Regions from separate parts of the Streptomyces sp. NPDC002958 genome, predicted to be linked through region 3. Evidence: riboswitches for the same ligand, from Rfam matches in the RefSeq annotation. Region 3 holds a riboswitch; each other region holds the start of a gene.
The links. A riboswitch is a leader RNA that binds a small molecule or an ion and turns the genes downstream of it on or off. The one in region 3 is predicted to bind cyclic di-AMP.
Positions count from the first base shown of each region.

Region 1: it holds a riboswitch for cyclic di-AMP, as region 3 does, so the genes downstream of both, ACZ3IC_RS01870 (C40 family peptidase) here and ACZ3IC_RS20685 (M23 family metallopeptidase) in region 3, are expected to answer to the same signal.
Region 2: it holds a riboswitch for cyclic di-AMP, as region 3 does, so the genes downstream of both, ACZ3IC_RS01575 (transglycosylase family protein) here and ACZ3IC_RS20685 (M23 family metallopeptidase) in region 3, are expected to answer to the same signal.

Region 1 covers NZ_JBVHDS010000001.1:388,791-392,057, forward strand. Annotated here, with positions in the region: gene ACZ3IC_RS01860 (C40 family peptidase) at 1-211, opposite strand, end outside; gene ACZ3IC_RS01865 (hypothetical protein) at 568-921, shown strand; gene ACZ3IC_RS01870 (C40 family peptidase) at 1,010-2,179, opposite strand; cyclic di-AMP (ydaO/yuaA leader) riboswitch at 2,178-2,342, opposite strand; gene pcrA (DNA helicase PcrA) at 2,600-3,267, shown strand, end outside.
Region 2 covers NZ_JBVHDS010000001.1:322,667-325,933, reverse strand. Annotated here, with positions in the region: gene eno (phosphopyruvate hydratase) at 1-920, opposite strand, end outside; gene ACZ3IC_RS01575 (transglycosylase family protein) at 1,301-2,071, opposite strand; cyclic di-AMP (ydaO/yuaA leader) riboswitch at 2,075-2,246, opposite strand; gene ACZ3IC_RS01570 (LysM peptidoglycan-binding domain-containing protein) at 2,545-3,267, opposite strand, start outside.
Region 3 covers NZ_JBVHDS010000011.1:72,616-75,882, reverse strand. Annotated here, with positions in the region: gene ACZ3IC_RS20695 (tyrosine-protein phosphatase) at 1-292, opposite strand, end outside; partial or broken gene ACZ3IC_RS20690 (alpha-galactosidase) at 517-1,309, shown strand; cyclic di-AMP (ydaO/yuaA leader) riboswitch at 1,632-1,788, shown strand; gene ACZ3IC_RS20685 (M23 family metallopeptidase) at 1,792-2,739, shown strand; gene ACZ3IC_RS20680 (SGNH/GDSL hydrolase family protein) at 2,927-3,267, shown strand, end outside.

The sequences.
Region 1 (3,267 bases), on a different contig from region 3:
TCGCGCCGTTGTACTGCTCGGTGGCGACTTCCGCGTCGTGGTACAGCCGGTCCACCTCTGCCCTGACCTGGGCGGGGGTGCGCTGGGGGTCGGCGTGCGCGGAGCCGGGCAGGGCGGCAGCGGTGGCGGCCCCGGCAAGGGCGAGGGTGGCTGCGGTGCGGGCAGCAGAGCCGGTGTACGGGCGCTGCTTGGGTTTCCGATGCGCTGCCACGGGGGCGTGCGTCCTTCCTGACGACTGCCCGTCGGGGACTACCGGCGGGCCCGCCCGAGGTCCGGCGGCGGGTCGCCAACAGGGGAGCGGCCCGCCGCCGGACCTCTCGGCGGGGTGACCGGCCTGCCGTCCGGCTGCGGAGCGGCGGTGAAGCCGGTCACCTGGTCAGGACGCTAAACCCGGGACAGGGGGAAGAGTCGCAATGACGCCTATTGCCTGAATTTAGCGCGACACTGTCGCTAGCTGATCGAAAAAATTGCATCAAAGTCGGGCAATAGGTGCAGGCGTGAGTAAAGTGCCAGTAAGTCGCACCTGCCTGCGGAGTGGTGATATGGGCAAGGCTAGGCTGCGGACCCATGGACGTACTCATCAATGTCTTCGTCGCCCTGCACATCATCGGCATCGCCTCTCTGCTGGGCGGTTTCCTGACCCAGATGAAGGCGATGGGCGCGGGCACGGCCCGGTTCGTCCCGGCGATGCTGCACGGTGCGCTGACGATGCTGGTCACCGGTGTCGCACTGGTCGGGCTCAACGAGGCCGACGGCCATCACGTGAACAACATCAAGATCGGGGTCAAGCTGCTGCTCCTGGTCGTGATCCTCGCGCTCGTCTACGTCAAGAGGGACGAGGAGAAGGTCGACAAGGGCGCCTTCGCGGCAGTGGGCGGCCTGACGATCGCCAACATCTTCATCGCCACGCTCTGGACATGAGCCGGCCAGGCCGGCCCTGCGTCACCGGGCGGGCCCGGACCCGGGCCCGCCCGGTGACCGGCAGCCGAGGGGATGGCGGCGTGAGCCGCTACGCCGGTCGCACGCTGCCGTAGATCGGCATGTAGTAGATCGACTCCTCGCGCACATTCGCCCCCGGCTTCGGTGCGTGGATCATCATTCCGTCGCCCTTGTAGATGCCGACGTGGCTGATGTCGTCGTAGAAGAACACGAGGTCGCCCGGCCGCAGATCCGCCGTGGCGACCCGGGTGCCTGTCTCCACTTGGTCCCAGGTGGTGCGCGGGATGTCGACGCCCGCGGCCTTCCACGCGGCCTGGGTGAGCCCGGAGCAGTCGTACGAGGAGGGGCCCGTCGCGCCCCAGACGTACGGCTTGCCGATCTGGGCCGTGGCGAAGGCGATGACCTTCTCCGCCTTGGTGGTGTCGCTGGTGTCCGAGCCCGTTCCGGTGCCGGTTTCCGTGCCCGTTCCCGTACCGCTGCCGGATTCCGCCTCCTTCGCGGCCTCCGCGGCCTTGCGGTCCGCCTCCGCCTTGGCAGCGGCCTGCTGCTGCGCCAGCTCCTGCGCCTTGCGCTTGGCCTCCGCCTCCTTCTCGCGCTCCAGCGCCGCGAGCCGCGCCTTCTCCTCGGCGGTCAGCTCCGACAGCATCGCGCGCGCCTCGCCCAGCTTCTCCTGGACGTTCTGCTTGCTGGTGCGCAGCGTGGTCTGCGTCGCGGTCAGCGTCTCCAAACTCTGCACCGCTTCGGCCCGCTCCTTCGACGCCTTGGCCTGCTGCGTACGGAAGTCCGTGACCGCCTTCTGCTGCTGACCGGTCAGCCGGCTCATCAGCTGGTTCTGGTCGAAGTACGACTGCGGGTCGTCGGCCAGGAGGAAGGTGGTGCTCGGCGCGATGGAGCCCGTGCGGTACTGCGCGGCCGCGTAGGCGCCGAGAGTCCTGCGGGCGTCGTTGAGCTTGTCGGCGCGCTTCGCCACGTCCTCCAGCAGGGAGTCGACCTTGGCGCGCTGGGTGGCGGAGGCTTCCTTCGCCCGGTTGTACTGCTGGGTCGCGGCGCCCGCCTGCCGGTAGAGGTCGTCGACCTTCTTCTGGACGTCCTCGATGCTGGGCTTCGGAGAGGGCGCGGCCGTGGCGCTCTGCGTGGAGAGCAGGGTCACGGATGCCAGAGCGGCCGTCGTGAGCCCGATGGCCGGTGTGGTGGTGCGCACCCGGGTGCGCGGTTTGCGATGCGACGCCAAGGTCGGCATCTCCTTCCGTGGACCGCCTACCGGGTTAGCTGTCGGGTTCGGGCGGAACGGAAGGCTGCCCTACGGTCCGAGTGGGGATAAGGACCGATTCACCCCGTTGCTGCGCATGGGTCCCCGGTTCCGAACTCCCGCGTGGGCAGCCCGGATTCGGCGCGGGCGCCCGGTCGGCGTGGTTCGCCTCAGGGGGTACGGGCCGCCCGGTCGAGCACGCTAGCCAAACCATGATGCTGCTGTGAAGGTTGATGTTCGATATGCCCGATACATTTTCGTGATCTCGGCGAAGTGGGGCGGCAGGGGCGGGCAAGGGCCCGGAATCCCTTACGCGGCGTGGGTGCACGCTCTCGTTGTGTGCCCTCCCGTCGGGCGCGGTGCGCCATGCGGCCGCCGGGTGTCGGTGCGGCGGCCTAGACTCGACAAGCGATGAGCAGCCTCTTTGACGACAGCTTCCTGGCCGGCCTCCAGCACTCGGAGGAAGAGCCCCCGCCGCCCCCCGAGGACTCCGCACCCGAAGCGGTGCCGGAGGACCTCTTCGCGGGCGTGTTCGACGGGCCCCCGCCGCCGAGGGACGCGTACTACCGCGACGGCGCGCACCGCCCCGTCATCGACTCCGCGGCGCTCCTCGACGGGCTGAACACCGAACAGCGCGCCGCCGTGGTCCACGCGGGCTCCCCCCTGCTCATCGTCGCCGGAGCGGGTTCCGGCAAGACCCGGGTGCTGACCCACCGGATCGCCCACCTCCTCGCCGAGCGCGGGGTGCACCCCGGCCAGATCCTGGCGATCACCTTCACCAACAAGGCCGCGGGCGAGATGAAGGAGCGTGTCGAGCAGCTCGTCGGACCGCGCGCCAACGCCATCTGGGTCATGACCTTCCACAGCGCGTGCGTACGCATCCTGCGCCGCGAATCGAAGAAGCTCGGCTTCACCTCGTCGTTCTCGATCTACGACGCCGCCGACTCCAAGCGGCTGATGGCCCTGGTCTGCCGCGATCTCGACCTCGACCCGAAGCGCTTCCCACCGAAGTCGTTCACGGCCAAGGTCTCCAACCTGAAGAACGAACTGATCGACGAGGAGATCTTCGCCGGCCAGGC
Region 2 (3,267 bases), on a different contig from region 3:
ATCTGCACCTTGGCGCCCAGCTTGTCGGTGATGACCTTCCAGCCGGCCCAGTCGTCCTCGTACAGCGGGTCCTCGATGGAGACCAGCGGGTAAGCGGAGACGAGCTCCTCGTAGTACTCGGTCATCTCGGCGGCCGAGCGGGACTTGCCCTCGAACTCGTACGTGCCGTCCTTGTAGAACTCGGACGCGGCGACGTCGAGCGCGAGCGCGATGTCCTTGCCCGGGGCGTAGCCGGCTTCCTTGATGGCCTCGATGATGAGGTCGAGGGCGGCGCGGTTCGACTCCAGGTTCGGCGCGAAGCCACCCTCGTCACCGAGACCGGTCGAAAGGCCCTTGGTCTTCAGGACCTTCTTCAGCGTGTGGTAGACCTCGGCGCCCCAGCGCAGGGCCTCGGAGAAGGACTCCGCGCCGATCGGGGCGATCATGAACTCCTGGATGTCCACGTTGGAGTCGGCGTGCGACCCACCGTTGAGGATGTTCATCATCGGAACGGGCAGCAGGTGCGCGTTCGGGCCACCGAGGTAGCGGAACAGCGGCAGGTCCGAGGCCTCGGAGGCGGCGTGGGCGACGGCCAGCGAGACGCCGAGGATGGCGTTGGCGCCGAGCGAGCCCTTGTTCTCGGTGGCGTCAAGGTCGAACATCGCCTGGTCGATCAGCCGCTGCTCGGTCGCGTCGTAGCCGACGAGCTCCGGGCCGATCTGCTCGATGACAGCGAGGACGGCCTTCTCCACGCCCTTGCCCTGGTAACGGTTGGGGTCACCGTCGCGAAGCTCAATGGCCTCGAACGCACCGGTGGAGGCGCCGGACGGCACGGCAGCACGACCCGTGCTGCCGTCGTCGAGACCAACCTCGACCTCGACCGTGGGGTTCCCCCGGGAGTCGAGGATTTCCCGGGCTACGACGACGTCGATGGACGGCACGAGGCATCTCCTTCTGGGATATGACACTGGTTGTGCAGGGTCACTTCGGCCTTGCGACAAGAGCCTAACCGGCCCGGCCCGCTCAGTCGGACGACCGCCCGTCCCCTGGGACGGAAAAAGACCCAGGAGCGCACATTACCGGGCAAACAGCAGGAATTTTACTGGCTAACGACTACAACAGTTGAACGATCACACACGGCCTGCGTTCCCCGTGTGACAGCCGACACTCCCTGCACAAGCACTCCCTCTATGCAGGCACTCCCTGTACAGGCACCGCACGCAAGCACCGCGCGGAGGTGTCGCGCGCACAGAAACCCCGGCCCGGCGCATACGGGGGGAATGCGCGCCGGGCCGGGGTGCTCAGGGGGAGAGGGCCTGGACTACTTCGTCAGGTGCAGCTGCTGACCCGGGTAGATCAGGTCGGCGTCCTTGACGATGTCCTGGTTCAGCTCGAACAGCTGCTGCCAGCCGCCCTCGACGTTGTGGTCGGCGGCGATCTCGCTCAGGGAGTCACCGGAGGCGACCACGTACTCGCCGTCGCCCTTCTCGACCTGCTCGCCAGTCGGGGTGGTGACGGTCTCCTCCGACTCGGCCTGCGGGGCGGCGGAGCGGTCCGAGCGGGAGGCGGCGGGGGCCTCGGCACGCTCGGCTTCCTGCGGCTGCGCCTGCTGGGCCGGCTGCGACTGCTGCTCCGGCGCGGCCGGGGTGCTCTGCTGCTCGGTGGGCGCGGAGGAGGACTCCGAGGAGGAGCCGGTGTCGACGCCCGGGTCGACGCCGTCGTTGGTCAGGTTGCCGGCAGCGGCACAGCTCCAGGCACCCGGGCCCTGGATGTCGAGGAGCTTTTCGGCGGTGGCGATCTGCTGGGCCTTGGTGGCCAGGTCGGCACGGGGGGCGTACTGCGTACCGCCGGCGGCGGCCCAGCTGGACTGCGAGAACTGCAGACCGCCGTAGTAGCCGTTGCCGGTGTTGATGGACCAGTTGCCGCCGGACTCGCACTGGGCGACGGCGTCCCAGGTGGCGACAGAGGCGGCCGAGGCGCTGGTCGCACCCATCAGCGGAACGGCCACAGCGGTACCGGCGACGCCGGCGAGCGTGGCGATACGGACGGCCTTGGACGGGCGGCGATGCTTGCCCTTGCTGGAAAACAGCATGGAACTTCCCCTCACCGACGCCTACGAGGTGAGCTGTCGGGTTCGGGCCAAGTGAGTTGCCCGGTCGCACGTCCTAGCGCGCGACTTCACCCCAAGCCGGTCCTGACGCGTCTTTCGACGATCGGGCCCGGCGCTTACCTGGGTCCCCCGCTCCTGCCTACGGCGCTTTACGCGTCTGTTCCCTTCGACCGACGGCAGGATTCGGCGTGACGGTCGACGGGGCCCGCGGTGCGAGCGATTTCGAACGTAAACATACGCAACTCTCACATTCAAAGACGCACACATCGGACAATCAGCCCTTACTCGCGCCCAAGGAATCACCGTTTTCGCAGGTGAGGGCGGCATGGAAGGGTTCCCCAGGCGCGACACGCCAGTTGACGCAAAGAGACCCATGTCTCACATGCACATAAACGGACATAGGTCTCTTAACTACCCGGCTTTTGCGGCCCTTTTAACCGATTTTCAGACTGCCCTCACTCGGCCTTCAAGGCGAGATCGAGGCTCTGGCCAGGGAGGATGAGGTCCGGGTCGGAGCCGACGGCCCCCCTGTTGGCCTCGTAGAGCGCCGACCACCCACCAGGAACCTTCTGTGCATCAGCAATCGCCCAGAGGTTGTCGCCGGGACGGACGGTGTACGCGCCGTCGGCGGCCGCCGCACCCGCGTCGCGCGCGTCACCGGCACCGCGGGAGGCATGACGACCCGACTCGCGCCCATCACCGCCGTTCGCGTTCCGACTCCCCTCGGGGGCCGGCGCGCCACGGTGCTTGCCACCCACACCGCTGGACGAATCGGATGAATCAGATGTACTTGACGAGTTGGACGAATCGGGCGCTTCGGAGGACGGGGCGGTCGACGTGGTGGTCGACGGCTTCGCGGAGGGCTTGGCCTTGCCGGCCGGCTCGTCGGTCACGTCCGAGCCCTTGGAGCCCTTGGAGCCGTCCACGGTGTCCGATGCGCCGTCCGACGACGTGGCACCATCGGACGACTCCGCGCTCCGCGTCGGCTCGTTGGAGGGCACGGACCCCGGGTCGACACCGGGCAACGCCCCGTCCTTCGCGAGGCCGGAGATGACCGCACAACTGGGCCACGCCCGCGGTCCCTGGTCGTCCAGAACCTTCTCGGCCACGGCGATTTGCTGCGAGCGGCTGGCGAGGTCGGCACGCGGGGCGTAGGACTCGCCGCCGTACGCCTTCCA
Region 3 (3,267 bases):
CCGCGGGGTCGGAGAGCGGGATGCTCAGATTCCGTACGCCCGGCAGCTCCACGTCCAGGCCGTCGAGCCGGTGGTCGGCCGCATTGCGGAAGTCGAAGACCGTGTGCAGACCGAGGCCGCCGAGGAAGGCGGCGTCCTCGGCGGTGGCGTGCGCGAGGTGACCGCTGCGGAAGAGCCGTCCATGCCGCACCCGCCGGCCGTCCACGGTGGGCAGCCCGCCCACATCACGGAAGTTGCGGACACCCGTCAGCTCGGGTTCCGCCGACGGGACCTGCGGCAACTGCTGCGTCACAGTGACTCCTGGAGTGTCTGGCGTCGACGCGAGTCGCCGACGAGGCCACTTCCGCGACGATACGACATTGATTCCTCAGGCAATCATCTCGGCCTTCGCTTGTCGACACTTCCGTGAACCCCGGTGCCCCTGCGGCGAATTTGCCCGGTGAATTCCGTGCAGGGTCATTGCCCGCCATCCCGGCGATGATCGATGATGTGCGAAAATGTTGGAATGTGGGGGTGATGGTCAAGGCTGGCGACAAGGGCTGGACCTGGTTGCTCGCCGGGGCGAGCAGCAGTACGCACTGCGCCCTCACCGAACGGGATGAGCTGGTCCATCTGCACCGGGGGTCGCGGATCCCCCACGCCGCCGCCGAAGCCCCTGACCGCAGCGCCCGAGTCGCCCTTCAGGGGTTTTGAATCCCCGCTCGACGGCCGTGAGGAGTACCCGGTGGAGGGTGGCCCCGGTTGCGCTCGGCTGGTCCGGGGCGTGGCGGATCTCCGTACAGCGGCTCTCCGACGGGCTGGTGCAGATCACCGGTGGTGCCGGCTGCGACGACGCGGGGCTGCTGCTGCTCGCACCGGGGGAGTCGTACGTCACACCCGTCTTCGCCGGCCTGTGGAGTGTGGAGGGATTCGGCGGGGCGAGCCGGGCCTGGCATGTCTGGCAGCTGGCCCATGTGGCCCGGACGCGGAGAGTTTGCGGCCGGTGCTCTACAACTCCTGGGAGGCGACCGGCTTCGACATCTCGCAGGAGCAGCAGCGCGCCCTCGTCGAGCGCGCCGCCGTGATGGGCGTCGAGCTGTTCGTCGTGGACGACGCATGGTTCGGGCAGCGCGCCAGCGACCGGGCAGGGCTGGGCGACCGGACGCCGAATCCACACCCCTTTTCCGGCGGACTGAAGCCGCTTGCCGACGAAGTGCACGGGTTCGGAATGCAGTTCGGTATCCGGGTAGAGCCGGAAATGATCAATGCCGACAGCGATCTCTGTCGCGCGCACCCTGACTGGGTGCAGCGCTTCCCCGGGTGTGCGCGAGGGTGCTGAGGCTCCGGCGCGGATGACGGGCATGACGTGTCCGTAATAGGCCGATTTGGCATAACTTGCCCCGCCGGCGCGGGAGATGGTCGCCCTGTCGTGAGCGGGATCATATCCGTGACGGTGCGTGCAGGAGGGGTGGTCGGGTATTCCATGCGTGGCGCGGAAATTCAAGATCCTTAATCCACGGAGTGTGACCGGAATTCCGCGCCGATTTCCCGGCGCGGATTCCGGTACGGAACCAGTGGCTTGTTCTTGCCGTCCCGACTCGCTTACGGTCGCCGTCAATCCGGACGGACCGCCTAATCCTGCCGCCGTCCGGAATTCACATCCACTCATCGTGTGGCAGGAGCGGGGGAACCAGGTAAGCCGCCGATCGGAGAATTCCGGCCGGCTCGGGGTGAAGCCGCGTTCAGCGCGGCCGGGCATCTCCAGCCCGAACCCGACAGCTCACCTCGTAGGCGCCGGAGAGGAAGCACCACATGCCCATATCGGGTAAGCACCGTCGTACGAAGTCCAGCACCATCGCCCGTGGCGTCGCCGCCGCAGCCACCGGCGGCGCCGTCATCGCACTGCCGCTGCTCGGTGCCACCGGCGCCGCCGCCGCGGAGCAGGCCGCCCCCGCCGCCCCGCAGTCGGCCTCCGCAGCCCCGGCCAAGCCGGTCGCGCAGAAGCAGGACGCCACCACGACGTACTCCGTCGTCTCCGGTGACTACCTGTCAAAGATCGCCGACGAGCAGGGGATCGAGGGCGGCTGGCAGAAGCTGTACCAGGACAACCGCGAGGTCGTCGGCGAAGACCCCAGCCTGATCTTCCCGGGCATGGAGCTGACGCTCGACGGCAAGGCGGGGGGCCACTCCGCGCCCACCGGTGCCGGTACGGACTCGTCCCTCCCGTCGAAGGCTCCGTCGGCGCCTTCGTCGGCCGCGGAGAAGTCCGTCCCGGCCGAGTCCGCCCCGGCCGAGGCCTCTACGGCCACGGAGTCCCAGGCCTCGACCTCCGCCCCGGCCGACCAGAACAACAGCTCCGGCTACAGCCACCCGGTCCCCGGCAACCACACCACCGGATACCGTGCCTCCGGCTCGAACTGGTCCAGCGGCAGCCACACCGGGATCGACTTCCCCGTCTCCACCGGCACCAGCGTGAAGGCCATCACCTCCGGCACCGTCGTCAGCGCCGGCTGGGGTGGCGCGTACGGCAACGAGGTCGTCATCAAGCACGCCGACGGCCACTACTCGCAGTACGGCCACCTGTCCTCGATCTCCGTCTCCGAGGGCCAGACCGTGAGCAACGGTCAGCAGATCGGCCTTTCCGGCGCCACCGGCAACGCCACCGGACCGCACCTGCACTTCGAGGTCCGCACGGGCCCGGCGTACGGCTCGGACATCGATCCGATCGCCTTCCTGGCTTCGCACGGCATCTACGTCTGAGCCGAACGGCAGGGACGCTGAGCAACAAGGCATGACCTGAGAAAAGCGGAAGGGCGGTGCGCGGCGGCGCACCGCCCTTCCGCTTATTCCCTCTTTACCAAAGCCTTACAGGGTGGCCCATCTCACCACCCGTCAACCCTTTATTACGGTCGCGTAGGTCACATTCGGCGGTGCAGGATAAGCGTTTATGGCAGACGATTCGAGAAAAAACCAACGTGGCGTCATCAACCGACAATGCGTCATCGGGTCGTACGCAGCGATTGGCGACAGCTTCACCGAGGGAGTCGGTGACCCCGGCCCGGACGGGACCTTCGTCGGCTGGGCGGACCGTTTCGCGGTACTTCTCGCGGACCAGCTCCCGGACTCCGATGCGGCGACGAGCACCGAAGGCTCCGCTCACGGGAATTTCAGGTACGCCAATCTCGCCGTACGCGGACGCCTCCTCGACCAGATCGTCGAGGAGCAGGTGCCGCGCGCCAAGGAGCTCGCACCCGACCTGGTGAGCTTCTGCGCGGGCGGCAATGACAT